DNA from 4 places in the Dielma fastidiosa genome. Region 4 is predicted to be linked to each of the others. Evidence: a T-box and tRNA genes for the amino acid it is inferred to sense, from the RefSeq annotation. Region 4 holds a T-box; the other regions hold tRNA genes.
The links. A T-box is a leader RNA that pairs with one kind of tRNA and senses whether it is charged. The one in region 4 lies ahead of alaS (alanine--tRNA ligase), so its partner is inferred to be a tRNA-Ala.
Positions count from the first base shown of each region.

Region 1 (3,143 bases), on a different contig from region 4:
ATGAAACACCGGAAAGCTTTACGAAGGCATTTCACCGTTTTCACGGCGCGTCCCCCTCTGAAATCAGACAGCAAAAACAGCCTGCCAAACGCTTTGCGCGAATCATTGTCAGCCATAGCACCGCACCGCTTGCATTTCATGTCAGCAAACGTCAGCTGCCTGGCTTCACACTTATTGGCACAAGCTGCCGTTTTCCGATTTCAGAATCCATCTACCGTGATGATATCCCTCAATTTTGGAAGCAATGCCAAAAGGATCAGACGCTTCAAACGCTGATCGATTCAAGCGCCGATGCCCTCTTCAAAGGAATTGCTGCCTGCTGCTTAGCAGCCGATCAGAGTCATTTAAATTATCTGATAGGCACCGCCAGTAATACTTGCCCCATTCATTCAGCAAGCATTGAAATCCCAGCGTGTACCTGGCTTTGTTTTAAGGGCAGCGGCCGGCTTCCGCAAGTGATCCAGCAAGCGTGGCATCAAATATATACCGATTATTTTCCAGCCAGCAATTTTGAGCCGCTGGGCAATTACGATTTAGAAATCTACCCTGATAAGCAAATGGATCAATCCGCTTATCCCTTTGAAATATGGGTAGCAATTAAAGAAAGCAGGAACATATAAAATGAAAAAACCTTTTTGTACATTATTTATGCTGATGTCAGCCGATGGTAAAATATGCACCGGTGATAATGACCATCTTGACGTAGATCGTGATTTTCCTAAAGTTAAAGGGGTTCGTGAAGGTCTGCATCAGTATTATGAAATCGAACAATGTCAGGATCTCTGGTCACTGAATACCGGGCGGGTAATGGCGAAAATCGGCATGAATGAAGCAGCGCTGGATCTTGCCAAGACACCGGTGTCCTTCGTCATCATTGATAATCAGCCGCATCTGAACGCCCATGGCGTCAAGGCCTTATGCCAAAAACTGAAACAGCTGATCCTTGTCACAACCAATCCCAAGCACCCAGCCTATGATTTATCCATCAGCAATCTGCATATTATTTCACAGCCAGTCCTCGATCTGCCGAAGTTAATGGATTGCTTAGCTGTCAATTATCAGATTGAACGCATTACGATTCAATCCGGCGGTACTTTGAACGGTTTATTCTTAAGAGAACATTTGCTGGATCAGATTGATCTGGTCATCGCCCCGGTTTTAGTCGGCGGCAAGAATGTCGCAACCTTGATTGACGGTGAAGCCATTCATGATCCCGAGCAATTGGATCAGCTTGGCGTGCTGAAGCTTGAAGCCTGCACCGTACTTGAAGATTCATATCTCAGATTGCAATATAAAGTAATTCATGAATCATGATGCAAAAAATAAAATACCCCTTTTCTTTTTTACGATTAGTGCTATAATTGTAAAAGTAATGGGGTTTTAGCTCAGATGGTAGAGCGCCTGGTTCGCAATCAGGAGGTCAGGGGTTCGATCCCCCTAAGCTCCACCATTATACAAATAAGCGCCTGTTTATGGGCGTTTTTTTATTATGCAAAAAGCCGGCGAACCAGCTTTATTCATAACTCAATTCCTTAAAGTAATTCAGCGTACCCGCGAAAATCAGATTAGCCACCTTATCTTGATAATCTGCTTGCGAAAGCTGTTCCCTTTCCTGAGCATTGGAGAGAAAACCGCACTCAATTAATACTGCGGGAATCCGGGAATTATTCAATAAATAATAATCACCCGGTTTAGGCGACATCCGGCTGTCAATCGCTAAAAATTGTACCTGAATACAGCTTGCCAATAATTCACTGGATAAGCTATCCTTTGGATAAAAGGTCTGCGCTCCTTTCACTGAAGAATCACTATAACTATTCAGATGGATGCTAAGCAGCAAATCATTCTTTTCATCATTGATAATATCAATACGGTTCTTCATATCCTCACGCTTATGATTGGCTGCTGTTGGCGAGGAGAGATCATTTTCATCCTTACGTGTTAATACAACCGTAGCCCCCGCGTCTTCAAACAGCGCCTGCAGCTTTGTGACAATAGCCATATTAATGGCTTTTTCAGTAACCCCCTCAGCCATCGCCCCCTCATCCTTACCGCCATGACCGGCATCCAAAACAATCACCGCTCCTGATAACGGTGCGTAAATCACATCCTGAACGGCCGCAACAAAATGCTCACTGATAAAAAAGCAAGCCGCAGCCACCACGCAGATGATTAATAGTTTCATTTGTTTCATAAGCTTCACCCTGCTTTACTATATGAATACACCCAAATAAAAAGACCGTCAGACGGTCTATAATTTACGTTTATAATAGTTATATGAGAGAATATAACCCGCTAATAACACGCTCATATTCAACAACAATAACTGAATCAGACGTTCATCAATCATGATACTGCCAATCAGGGCTGTCACATAAAATGAGATAATCATTATCAATGCTGCACTGCGGAAAGCACGGCTGCTGATTTCCATATTGCGTTCATCAGAATTATTCAAACGGGCCGCTTTCAGCTTCTCCTCACTGCTTAAGGTCATCTGTGTCTTAATAATCAGCACAACCCCAGCCAAAATTAAACCAGTCCCCATGCCCGCAAATGTACCATGCAGATGCTCATTGAATTCAATGCCATTAGCTGATGCGAAATAAGTGATTGCCAAGGTAATGACACCAACCATAATTATCAGCACATAATAAATACGTTTCTTAGCCAACTCCTGACGATACTCCTCATTCGTCACTGCTTTTGTGGCACATAAGATTCCTTTCATAGATTTTCCTCCTTTAAATCAAAGATAAAGATTTCCTCGATCGTTACACCAAAAAATTGAGCTAGTTTATGTGCAAGGATCAGCGATGCTTTATATTTGCCATTTTCCAGCGATATAATTGTCTGACGGGTCACATTAACCGCATCAGCCAACTCACTCTGTGTTACCTTCTTTGCTTTACGCAATTCCTGTATTCGTGTCTGCAAGCAATCACACCCTTTCAAGTATAGTTAACTTTACATTGATAGTATAGTTTACTTTACATAAAATGTCAAGTGTACTATACAAAAAAAACTGCTACTGCAGTTCTTTTAAATAATCGATCAAGTCATGCCAATGCTTAATATGCAGGCATTCCCTATCCGTTTGCTCCCATTTTTCACTGGCACCGGTATACCAAATCGGCATTAGC
Region 1 is NZ_QRQL01000010.1:88,540-91,682, reverse strand. Features, by position in the region: gene DWZ33_RS15820 (AraC family transcriptional regulator) at 1-620, shown strand, start outside; gene DWZ33_RS15815 (dihydrofolate reductase family protein) at 622-1,314, shown strand; tRNA gene DWZ33_RS15810 (tRNA-Ala) at 1,375-1,450, shown strand; gene DWZ33_RS15805 (N-acetylmuramoyl-L-alanine amidase) at 1,514-2,194, opposite strand; gene DWZ33_RS15800 (hypothetical protein) at 2,252-2,731, opposite strand; gene DWZ33_RS15795 (helix-turn-helix transcriptional regulator) at 2,728-2,937, opposite strand; gene DWZ33_RS15790 (HAD family hydrolase) at 3,029-3,143, opposite strand, start outside.
Region 1: it encodes a tRNA-Ala, which carries the amino acid that the T-box ahead of alaS (alanine--tRNA ligase) is inferred to sense. The anticodon was not compared.

Region 2 (3,143 bases), on a different contig from region 4:
CGAAAAGACGCTGCTTTTTTCATTTCCAACTCAGCATTTTGCGGAGCTGGAAAGATTTCATCTGTTTCACAAAGGAAATTATAGTAGTCCTTACAGGAAGAACATTCTGACAAATGATTTTCAATAATCTTATTGCTTTCTTCGCTGCAAACCCCATCATGGTATAGGGGCAGCAAGTCCTTTATCAAACTACAAGGATATTTCATTTTATGCCCTCCTTTATCTTTAATTTTGCTCTATGATAAGTTACTCTCGCCCAGCTTTCAGATTTACCGAAAAGACTTCCGATTTCTGCAAAGGAGAGTTCTCCAAAAGTACGCATCCAAAATACCTCTTTATAAGGCTCTTTTAACCGATGAAGCAATTTGTGAAGTTCAAAAGCCGTTTCCTTATTGAGCAGTTTTTGCTCTATGCTTTCAGTACCCGGGATAGTATCTAAAGGATAATCAACTTGTCTTTGCTTCCGTTTGACCTCTGTATAAAATATATTTTTAGCAATCTGGCAAAGCCAAACACTTAATTTACATTCCCCGCGAAAAGTGCCAATATTTTTTAGAGCCTTAAAGAAAGCCTCTTGAGTGAGTTCCTCTGCCCATGCCTCGTCTTTGCAAAGGGAAAGGGTATATTGATATACCGTATCAAAGTATTCTGAATATATCTTTTCAAAGTCTTTCACTCCAACACCTCGCTTTCTTTCATCTTTCTGATGGCTTTATTTTTTGAATAGGATCATGCTTGTTAAAACGGCAAATAGAATATCCGATACTCTGATTTTATCAAACAATACTGTTGAAGTCACAAGCATTATCAAAATGATTCCAATAGAAATTATCCTTGAAAACCAATGCTTACCTTTTGCGTACCAAATACAAAATCCCATAGGCATGCAGAGAAAGGCAAACACTGTCCACCCATAGGCTATCAAATGTGAATAAACACTTGCTGTCATTTCTGCAGTTATGTAATATGTCATTAACATTCCCATGCAAAAGCTGAAAACATTAACTGAGGCCCGCACAGCAGAATTGCTGGATACAGAAATCAATGTGCAAATAAAAATCCAAACAGATGTTTGTGAAAAGATATTTCCAATGTCAGTTGTGTAAAGATCAAGCAGCTTAATCAAGACACCTGTAATTAGCCCCAAGCAACTAATAAGGACAAAATGAATAATTGCTTTAGAAAAAGTTATCGGCTGCCCGGATTTTCTGATAGGATCAAATAAGCTCATTGGCCGCCTCCTTCCTTTATAAGACTAACGAAATTGAAAAACGTTACAATTATTTTTAAGATACTTTTTCTTCTCCCGCCAACAGGCTTGTCAGCGTCATTGTATCAATCAAAACGCCGGATATTCGGCCTGCGCAAAGTTTCTGTACCTTTCTTTCGGAGATGCCTTTCTGCCGCATGAGCCTTTCAAACAACTGCTTGCCGTTTGTAGAATAACACACAAAAATACCGCAACTTATTTCAAGCTGTAGCGTGGCAATATGCAGTAAAGGACGCTATCTTGTGATAACGTCCCTTTTGCTTGGTTATTTAGTTGTTAAATTTGTTTTCTTATCTCAACACCCATAAAAGGCGTTTATTCGTATATTGGTGGAGCTTAGGGGGCTCGAACCCCTGACCTCTACGCTGCCAGCGTAGCGCTCTCCCAGCTGAGCTAAAACCCCAATACTGACATTGCGATGCTATTATAACATAAAACTTTCATAAAAAAAATGGCTAAATGCCATTTTTTTATATTTAATTGTGAATTAAATTAACCAACGATTTTTTGTGTACGAAGAACTTCTTCGATAGCTGCGATAGCAGCATCTTCATCTTCACCGTTGCAAGAAATAGTGATTTCAGATTGTGTTGGAATTCCTAAAGACATAACACCCATGATTGATTTCATGTTTACTTCACGTCCTTTGAAAGACACATTCACTTCACATTTGAATTTACTAGCTGCGTTAACTGCTACTGTTGCAGGGCGTGCATGTAATCCAACTGGATCGATTACTGATACTGTAATTTGTTTCATTTTTATTCCTCCTAATATTCTTCTACTCCATTTTAAACCATTTCGGTAGCACTTACAATGCTAAAATCGCAAATATTTGATTATTTTAAAAATAAATCTGCGAGCCTTGTTTTTCAATCAGAAATGTAGTGGTATTTCAATCTGACAAACGAGATTTATAAAGTTTTACAGAGCCGTTCTTCATCTATTTTTCCTGATTTAAGCTGTTCAGTAAAAGCCTCACTGCTGATTACATTAAAGCCGTGATCCAGTAAATACTGCGCGGTTATGCCGTTTCCTTCAATGATTCTGCCGCTGAAAGTTCCATCATAAATCCTGCCTGCGCCGCAGCTTGGCGAGCGTACTTGCAGGATACACAGCGTGCATTTATTCGCCTGTGCAACTGCCAGCGTTTGTTTTGCGCCTTCTATGAAAGCTTCTGTCACATCTTCGCCAAGATTGTTGATAACCCGATCCTTTACCCGTTCACAACAGGCCCTTGGCGTCGGCAGACCACCCATCACCTCAGGACAAACACTGATGTATTCCTTATCCTTCAGATAATCTATAAGTAAAGCATTGGCGTTATTACCGCCGCTGTATTTACAATTTTCACCAAGCAGACAAGCACTGACCAATATCATAATTGCACCTCCTTGACAAATACTAAATGCTTAGCGTTGGAAAGCTGTTCATGAAAGTGATATCCATCTTCATTAAAAGCCTTTACCGCTTCTATATTATCTATCTTATGCTTAATGCAATAATAAATCAGCGAACCGCGGGCCATCTTAGCCGCCGTCGCCTCAATCTTCAGTTTACCCTGTTTTTCCACATAAAAGGATACACTGCATTTTGTTTCAGGCAATAAAGCACTATATTCCTTAGAACAGCAATCCAAAATGCATTCATCCTTTAAACCATCCGCAAGCTTTAACCGCCAAAATTCAGTAAGCGATTTGCCCTCAACCTGTAAGGGATTCTCAACATCCAAACGATATTCACTGATGCCGTCCTTTACCCTCAGCATCCCATACAAGCCACTCATAATCCGCAAGTGTTCTTGAGCAAAATCCCAATCCTCCTGATTCCATTCATGCACCTGCATCCGTTTAAACTGCAGGCCGTCAAAGCA
Region 2 is NZ_QRQL01000002.1:293,817-296,959, forward strand. Features, by position in the region: gene DWZ33_RS06150 (zf-HC2 domain-containing protein) at 1-206, opposite strand, end outside; gene DWZ33_RS06155 (RNA polymerase sigma factor) at 203-676, opposite strand; gene DWZ33_RS06160 (hypothetical protein) at 713-1,231, opposite strand; tRNA gene DWZ33_RS06165 (tRNA-Ala) at 1,598-1,673, opposite strand; gene DWZ33_RS06170 (phosphocarrier protein HPr) at 1,763-2,029, opposite strand; gene DWZ33_RS06175 (2-thiouracil desulfurase family protein) at 2,185-2,652, opposite strand; gene DWZ33_RS06180 (YaaA family protein) at 2,649-3,143, opposite strand, start outside.
Region 2: it encodes a tRNA-Ala, which carries the amino acid that the T-box ahead of alaS (alanine--tRNA ligase) is inferred to sense. The anticodon was not compared.

Region 3 (3,143 bases), on a different contig from region 4:
TATGATGAATTTAATTATGCACTGCGCGTAGGCGTCACTGCACCCTTTTACTTAGCAAAACTATTTTTACCATACTTTGCTCCTAATGCATGTATTATCAATATATCCTCTTCCCGTGACCGCATGAGCCAGCCAAACACAGAAAGTTACACAGCAGCTAAGGGTGGTATTTCTGCCCTAACTCACGCATTGGCTGTAAGTCTTGCTGGAAAAGTTAGAGTAAATTCGATTTCTCCCGGTTGGATTGATACATCATCAGTTCAATATACCGGTCCTGATGCTTTACAGCACCCTGTGCATCGAGTTGGTTATCCTCTTGATATAGCAAATATGGTTTTGTTTCTCTGTTCAGATAAAGCGGGTTTTATTACTGCCGAGAATATCTGCATTGATGGTGGTATGACAAAACAAATGATCTATCATAATGATTTCGGGTGGACATTGGAGAACGAAGAAAATGAGTAAAAAGGAATTATGCGCTGCGATTGAAGCTCTTCAAAATCAATTTTTAACATTGGATTGGACTTATCATGAATCCCCCGTAGGTACTCCATCAGAAAAAATGTATCGTTGGCCCGGCAATCCAGAAGATAAAATATTGATTTGCGTACATAAAAGTAATGGCATACAGGAATTGTTTCATCGACATGATTTTTTCTATTTCAATTATACCTATATGGGAGAGTATGATTCCCTCAGCTACAAATATGATAATCGTATAACGATCAAAGAGGGAGAAATCTATGCCGGTCAGCCCTTTGCCGGCCATGCCCTTTGCGTCCATGATAACAAAGAAACAATAATTATTGGTGTATTGATTCAAAAAGAGACTTTCTTTCGATCTTTTTTACCTATGCTGTCCGCTAATTCTCATTTTTTTCATTTCCTGTTAGATCCTGCTACAAACCAATTTTCTGATGAATACATTCATTTTAAGATTGAGGATGATTGCAATATAAGGACTTTATTAGAAATGATGGTAATTGAATTCGCAAACCGGCAGGATGATTCACAACAAATACTCAAGCCTTTGGTATTATCATTTCTGATGCAGATTGCACGGCAATATGCATTAGTTAATCAAAAATTCATCAGTGAGAGTCTTTCAGATAAAATTATAAATTTTATAGGGGAACATTTCGACACAGTAACACTTAAAGATATCGCCAAGCGTTTCTCTTATCATCCAAATTATATTTCAACTTTACTACATCGTGAAATCGGTAAGTCTTTCTCAGAAATTTTACTTGAGCAGCGCATGGAAAGAGCTTCCATTCTTTTGAATGGGACGAATTTGACAAATGAAGAAATTGCCTTGATGTTGGGATATAGTAACAGCAGTAATTTTTATAAAGCTTTTCGAGAGTTTTATGGTGTATCTCCAAAAGAGTATGTATTACACCAGAAACAAGTATAATCAAAGAAAAACTACCAGTATATTGCACACCAACGCAAGGTTGATTTATTAAGCAATGCTTTTTAAAGGAATTTGTATAACTTTATCTAAATTCGTACCGGAAAATAAAAAATGTCTAAGAACTTTTCTTAGACATTACTTTTTAATATGGTGGAGCTTAACGGGATCGAACCGTTGACCTCCTGCGTGCAAGGCAGGCGCTCTCCCAGCTGAGCTAAAACCCCATGTATATTAAATTCGATATTTTTCAATACCGAATGCTCAATAAATATATCATCAATAAAAAACATTGTCAATCATTTTTTTAATTTTTTTCATAAAAACAGGACTGACCGCTTAGATATCTAAATTGTACTGCTTATCAATGAAAACTTGTCATTATTCAGATGAATCTGCTACTATGAATTCAGCCAAGGAGAAACCACATGAAAATTGAAATTATACTCGAATCCAACAGAAAAGACCTCCAGATCAATCTGCTGTGTCCGACTGTCAATCAAGAAGTAAATGAACTCTATGCCTATCTCACTGCTTATGAACAAAATGTTGGTGGCTGGCTGAATGAGCGGCATCAACGGGTTCACATCAATGAAATTCTTTATTTTGAAAGTGTTGATGGCAAAACCTTCTTTTACACAAATGCATTGACTTGTCAGACTAAGAAAAAACTATATGAACTGGAGGCTTTATATAATGATGCCGGGTTCATCCGCATCAGCAAAACTACAATTTTATCATTGTCAAAGGTTAGTGAAATCATTCCGGAAATGGGCCGGCGGCTTAAGCTTCGTTTAATCAATGGCGAATATTTAATTGTTTCCAGGCAATATGTGCCTGAGTTAAGAAAGCGTTTATCACTTTAGGAGGCAGATTATGTTTACAATCTATAAAAATACTGAGGTCAGAAAATGTGTTTTTGATCATACATTAAGAAATTTCGCACTGCATTTTATCGGATTACTATTCTCTGATTTGATTTTTCATCAAGAAACCTATCAAATTACCAGTACCATGCTGATTGCTATCCTGCTGATCAGTCTTTGTATTGCACTTTATGAAAGCTTCTGTTTTCAAGAGAAAATGCTGATTAAAACCCGCTATCTATTTCGTCATATGCTGTTTATCCTGCCGGTGCTGACGTTTGAATGTCTGCTTTTCTACTGGTTAAAGTGGTATGATTCCCCTTGGCTTCTTGCATTGATTATTTTATTGATTGATGTTGTCATTATACTTATTGAAGCTCATCATCAACAGTCAGAAAAATCACTTTATGCAAATGCGCTAAAGCAATATCAGGATCAAATAGCCTTAAAAGATAACAGTGTATTATGAGCATTTATTCTTTTCTCTGCAGCACTCTATGCAGATGAATACTCAAATATGCAAGTTCATCAAGCGTAGCCTCACAGCCAAGCGTGACGCGAATATATTCCGCAATTTTTAATGCGCACTCCATCTCCTTCGGATATTTGACAATCACACTTTGATATAGGAAATCGTCCTCCTCCTGATAGCCTTTATTCTGCAGCATACGCTGTATAAAATATGACAGATGAGTTACCAATCGATGATAATTAAGATCACTGACATCAAAGGTAATTTTATAATGCAGCTGAATCAGCCGAAGAATATCACGAATCATATCAATAGAAACAAGTGTATCCTGCATACTGCCGGCATTATTCTGGGCATTCACAAAATGAAGCGCAATATTTGCCGCTTCCTG
Region 3 is NZ_QRQL01000002.1:61,486-64,628, forward strand. Features, by position in the region: gene DWZ33_RS04895 (SDR family oxidoreductase) at 1-465, shown strand, start outside; gene DWZ33_RS04900 (helix-turn-helix transcriptional regulator) at 458-1,417, shown strand; tRNA gene DWZ33_RS04905 (tRNA-Ala) at 1,566-1,641, opposite strand; gene DWZ33_RS04910 (LytTR family DNA-binding domain-containing protein) at 1,843-2,280, shown strand; gene DWZ33_RS04915 (hypothetical protein) at 2,291-2,749, shown strand; gene DWZ33_RS04920 (PRD domain-containing protein) at 2,754-3,143, opposite strand, start outside.
Region 3: it encodes a tRNA-Ala, which carries the amino acid that the T-box ahead of alaS (alanine--tRNA ligase) is inferred to sense. The anticodon was not compared.

Region 4 (3,143 bases):
GATTTTAAAAGCAGTAGGTCTCTATGATCCGCTGATAACCTTACTCCTGGCGCTGAAGCCTTTGCTGTATGGTTTAATATTAGCTTTGTCATTGCAGCCTATCATCATGAGCTTAAATAAGTATTTCACGAACCGCACCTCAGTGTTTATTGTCTACGGCGGCGGTATGATTGTTTTTCTTGGCTTTTTGCTGTTGCTGCTGCCGGTTTTGATTAATGAGCTGTCAACGATTTCATCAACATTAGAAAGCTGGCTGGGCGAATTATCGTCCTGGCTGAATGCTAATCAGCTGGATTTTGTTTTTAATGATGATTTCAAACGCTCACTCATCAACAACTCAACAGATATCGGCATGAAATTTGTGATGGATGGCGTGTCTGGCTTTACTATTTTTACCCTCAGCTATATGATTGCTTTTTTTATCAGCATTGATTTTGATGCCGGGGTGAATATGGTTAAAAAATATGTCGTTGATCATCAGCGATGGTTTAATTTTTATAAGACGGGAAGCAATGTGGTTGTACAGTATATTATCGGTACTTGTATTGATCTGCTGTTTATTTTTGTCAGTGTTTTTCTGATTCTTGTCTTGTTTAAATTTCCCAATAGTCTGTTGTATGCCGGTTTGTTGGCTTTGTTAAATTTATTCCCTTATATCGGCGCAACCATCGGTATTTTATTGATTGCCTTAGCCGGTTATCTGCATTTTACGCAGTTTCCGATTTTATGTATTGCTGTGGTGTGGGTGCTTCAGCAGATAGAGGCCAATTTCATTCAGCCGCTGATCTTTCATAAAGCGATGGATGTGCATCCCTTATACCTGTTTCTAGGCTTGCTGCTGGGGGAAGCGATGTTAGGTGTTATCGGCTTAATTCTCTCACCAATTTTAGCCAGTTTTATGCAAATATCAGTACGCAGTTATATGCATGCCGCTTCCCATCAGAATGTCGGCGGCTGGGAAGATATTTTCTGGTGAGATGCTTGAAGAATAAAATTTCATATGCTATAATTACAAAGGCAAAATGATGAAAATGAGGAGTAAAATTAACACTTCTGAAGAGAGCAGGCGGTTGGTGTGAGCCTGTGAGGTGAAGGTTTGAAGGCTGCGTTGGAGTTTTGCGCGTACCCTTACGCTAATTAAGGATAACTAAGTGCACAGCCTTGCTGTGAATCAGGATGGTACCGCGTAATTATTACGTTCCTGGACGACAGGAGCGTTTTTTTATGCTTCAATTAAAAGGAGGAAATTTTATGAAAAATTTAACTGGCAGTGAAATTAGACAAATGTTTTTAGATTATTTTAAAAGTAACGGTCATATGGTTGAACCGGGAGCGTCTTTAGTGCCGCATAACGATCCTACGTTGTTATGGATCAATTCAGGGGTTGCCGCTTTAAAGAAATATTTTGACGGCACGATCAAACCAGCCAACAATCGGATTACCAATGCGCAGAAATCAATCCGTACCAATGATATTGAAAATGTCGGCAGAACGGCTCGTCACCATACATTCTTTGAAATGCTCGGCAATTTCTCAATTGGTGATTATTTTAAGCGTGAGGCGATCACTTATGCTTGGACTTTTTTAACAAGTCCTGAATATATCGGTTTTGAAAAGGAAAGAATGTATGTGACGGTACATCCTGATGATACTGAAGCTTATAATATCTGGGTGAATGAAATGGGTGTTGATCCTTCGCATATTTGTAAGACAGAACACAATTTCTGGCAGATTGGTGAAGGTCCGTGCGGTCCGAATACGGAAATGTTCTATGACCGCGGTGAAGCGTATGATCCAGAGCATATCGGTGAACGGCTGTTTTTTGAGGATTTGGACAATGACCGCTATATTGAAATCTGGAATGTGGTTTTCTCACAGTATGACGGCAAAGAGGGCGTTGACCGCAAGGACTATAAGGAATTACCGCAGAAGAATATTGATACCGGGATGGGGCTTGAGCGTTTAGCCTGCATCTTACAAGATGGTGAAACTAACTTTGATACCGATCTCTTCCTGCCGCTGATTCATGCGACTGAAAAGTTTACTTCTATTCCTTATGCTGAGAATAAGATGGCATACCGTGTTATTGCTGATCACATCCGTACAGTGACTTTCGCATTGGCTGATGGCGCGCTGTTTGCGAATGAAGGCCGCGGCTATGTGCTTCGCCGTGTGCTTCGCCGGGCTGTAAGATTCGGCAGAAAGCTGAAGATTGAAGGTGCCTTTATGTATCAGCTGGTACCGGTTGTTTATGAGATCATGAAGGATTACTATCCTTATATCGGTGAAAAGATCGAATATATTCAAAAGCTTGTGAAGGCTGAGGAAGAACGTTTCCATGATACTTTAGCTGATGGCGAGCGTCTGATGAATGAAGTAATCGCATCTACAAAGGATAAGGTAATCAGCGGGGAAACAGCGTTTAAGCTTTATGATACTTATGGTTTCCCATTTGAATTAACTGTTGAAATGGCTCAGGAGTCAGGCTTTGAAGTAGATAAAGAGGGCTTCGACAAGGAAATGGAGAAACAGCGTGAAAGAGCTAGAAACAGCCGTGAAGCGCTGGAATCAATGAACTCACAGTCAGCCGATTTAATGAACTTTACAGAGGCCAGCAAATTCATCGGTTATGAAGAGACAATTTGTCATGCAAAGGTCATTGCTTGCTTCGTAGACGGTCACCAAGTGGATGTGATTGATGAAGAAGGCGATGTTATCTTATCAGAAACTTGTTTCTATGCGGAAAGCGGCGGACAGGTGGCAGACAGCGGTGTGCTGCTGAACGGCGCGATGAAGGCAAAGGTTAGTGATGTGAAGAAGGCTCCGCATAAGCAGCATCTGCATCATGTTAAGCTTGTGAATGGTACGATTAAATGCGGTGATGACGTTACCGGTCAGATTGATACCGAAAAGCGTTTGATTATCACCAGCAATCACTCTGCCTGTCACTTGCTGCAAAGCGCTTTGAAGGCTGTTGTAGGCAGTCATATCGCACAAGCCGGATCATTTGTCAGCGATGAATATCTGCGTTTTGACTTCACCCATTTTGAAAAGGTGAGTGAGGAACAGCTCCAGCAGATTGAAGATTTAGTCAATCAATATATCGCACAGAAAAATCCGGTAATGATTCAGAATATGAATAT
Region 4 is NZ_QRQL01000001.1:4,474-7,616, forward strand. Features, by position in the region: gene DWZ33_RS00020 (AI-2E family transporter) at 1-976, shown strand, start outside; T-box leader at 1,017-1,206, shown strand; gene alaS (alanine--tRNA ligase) at 1,252-3,143, shown strand, end outside.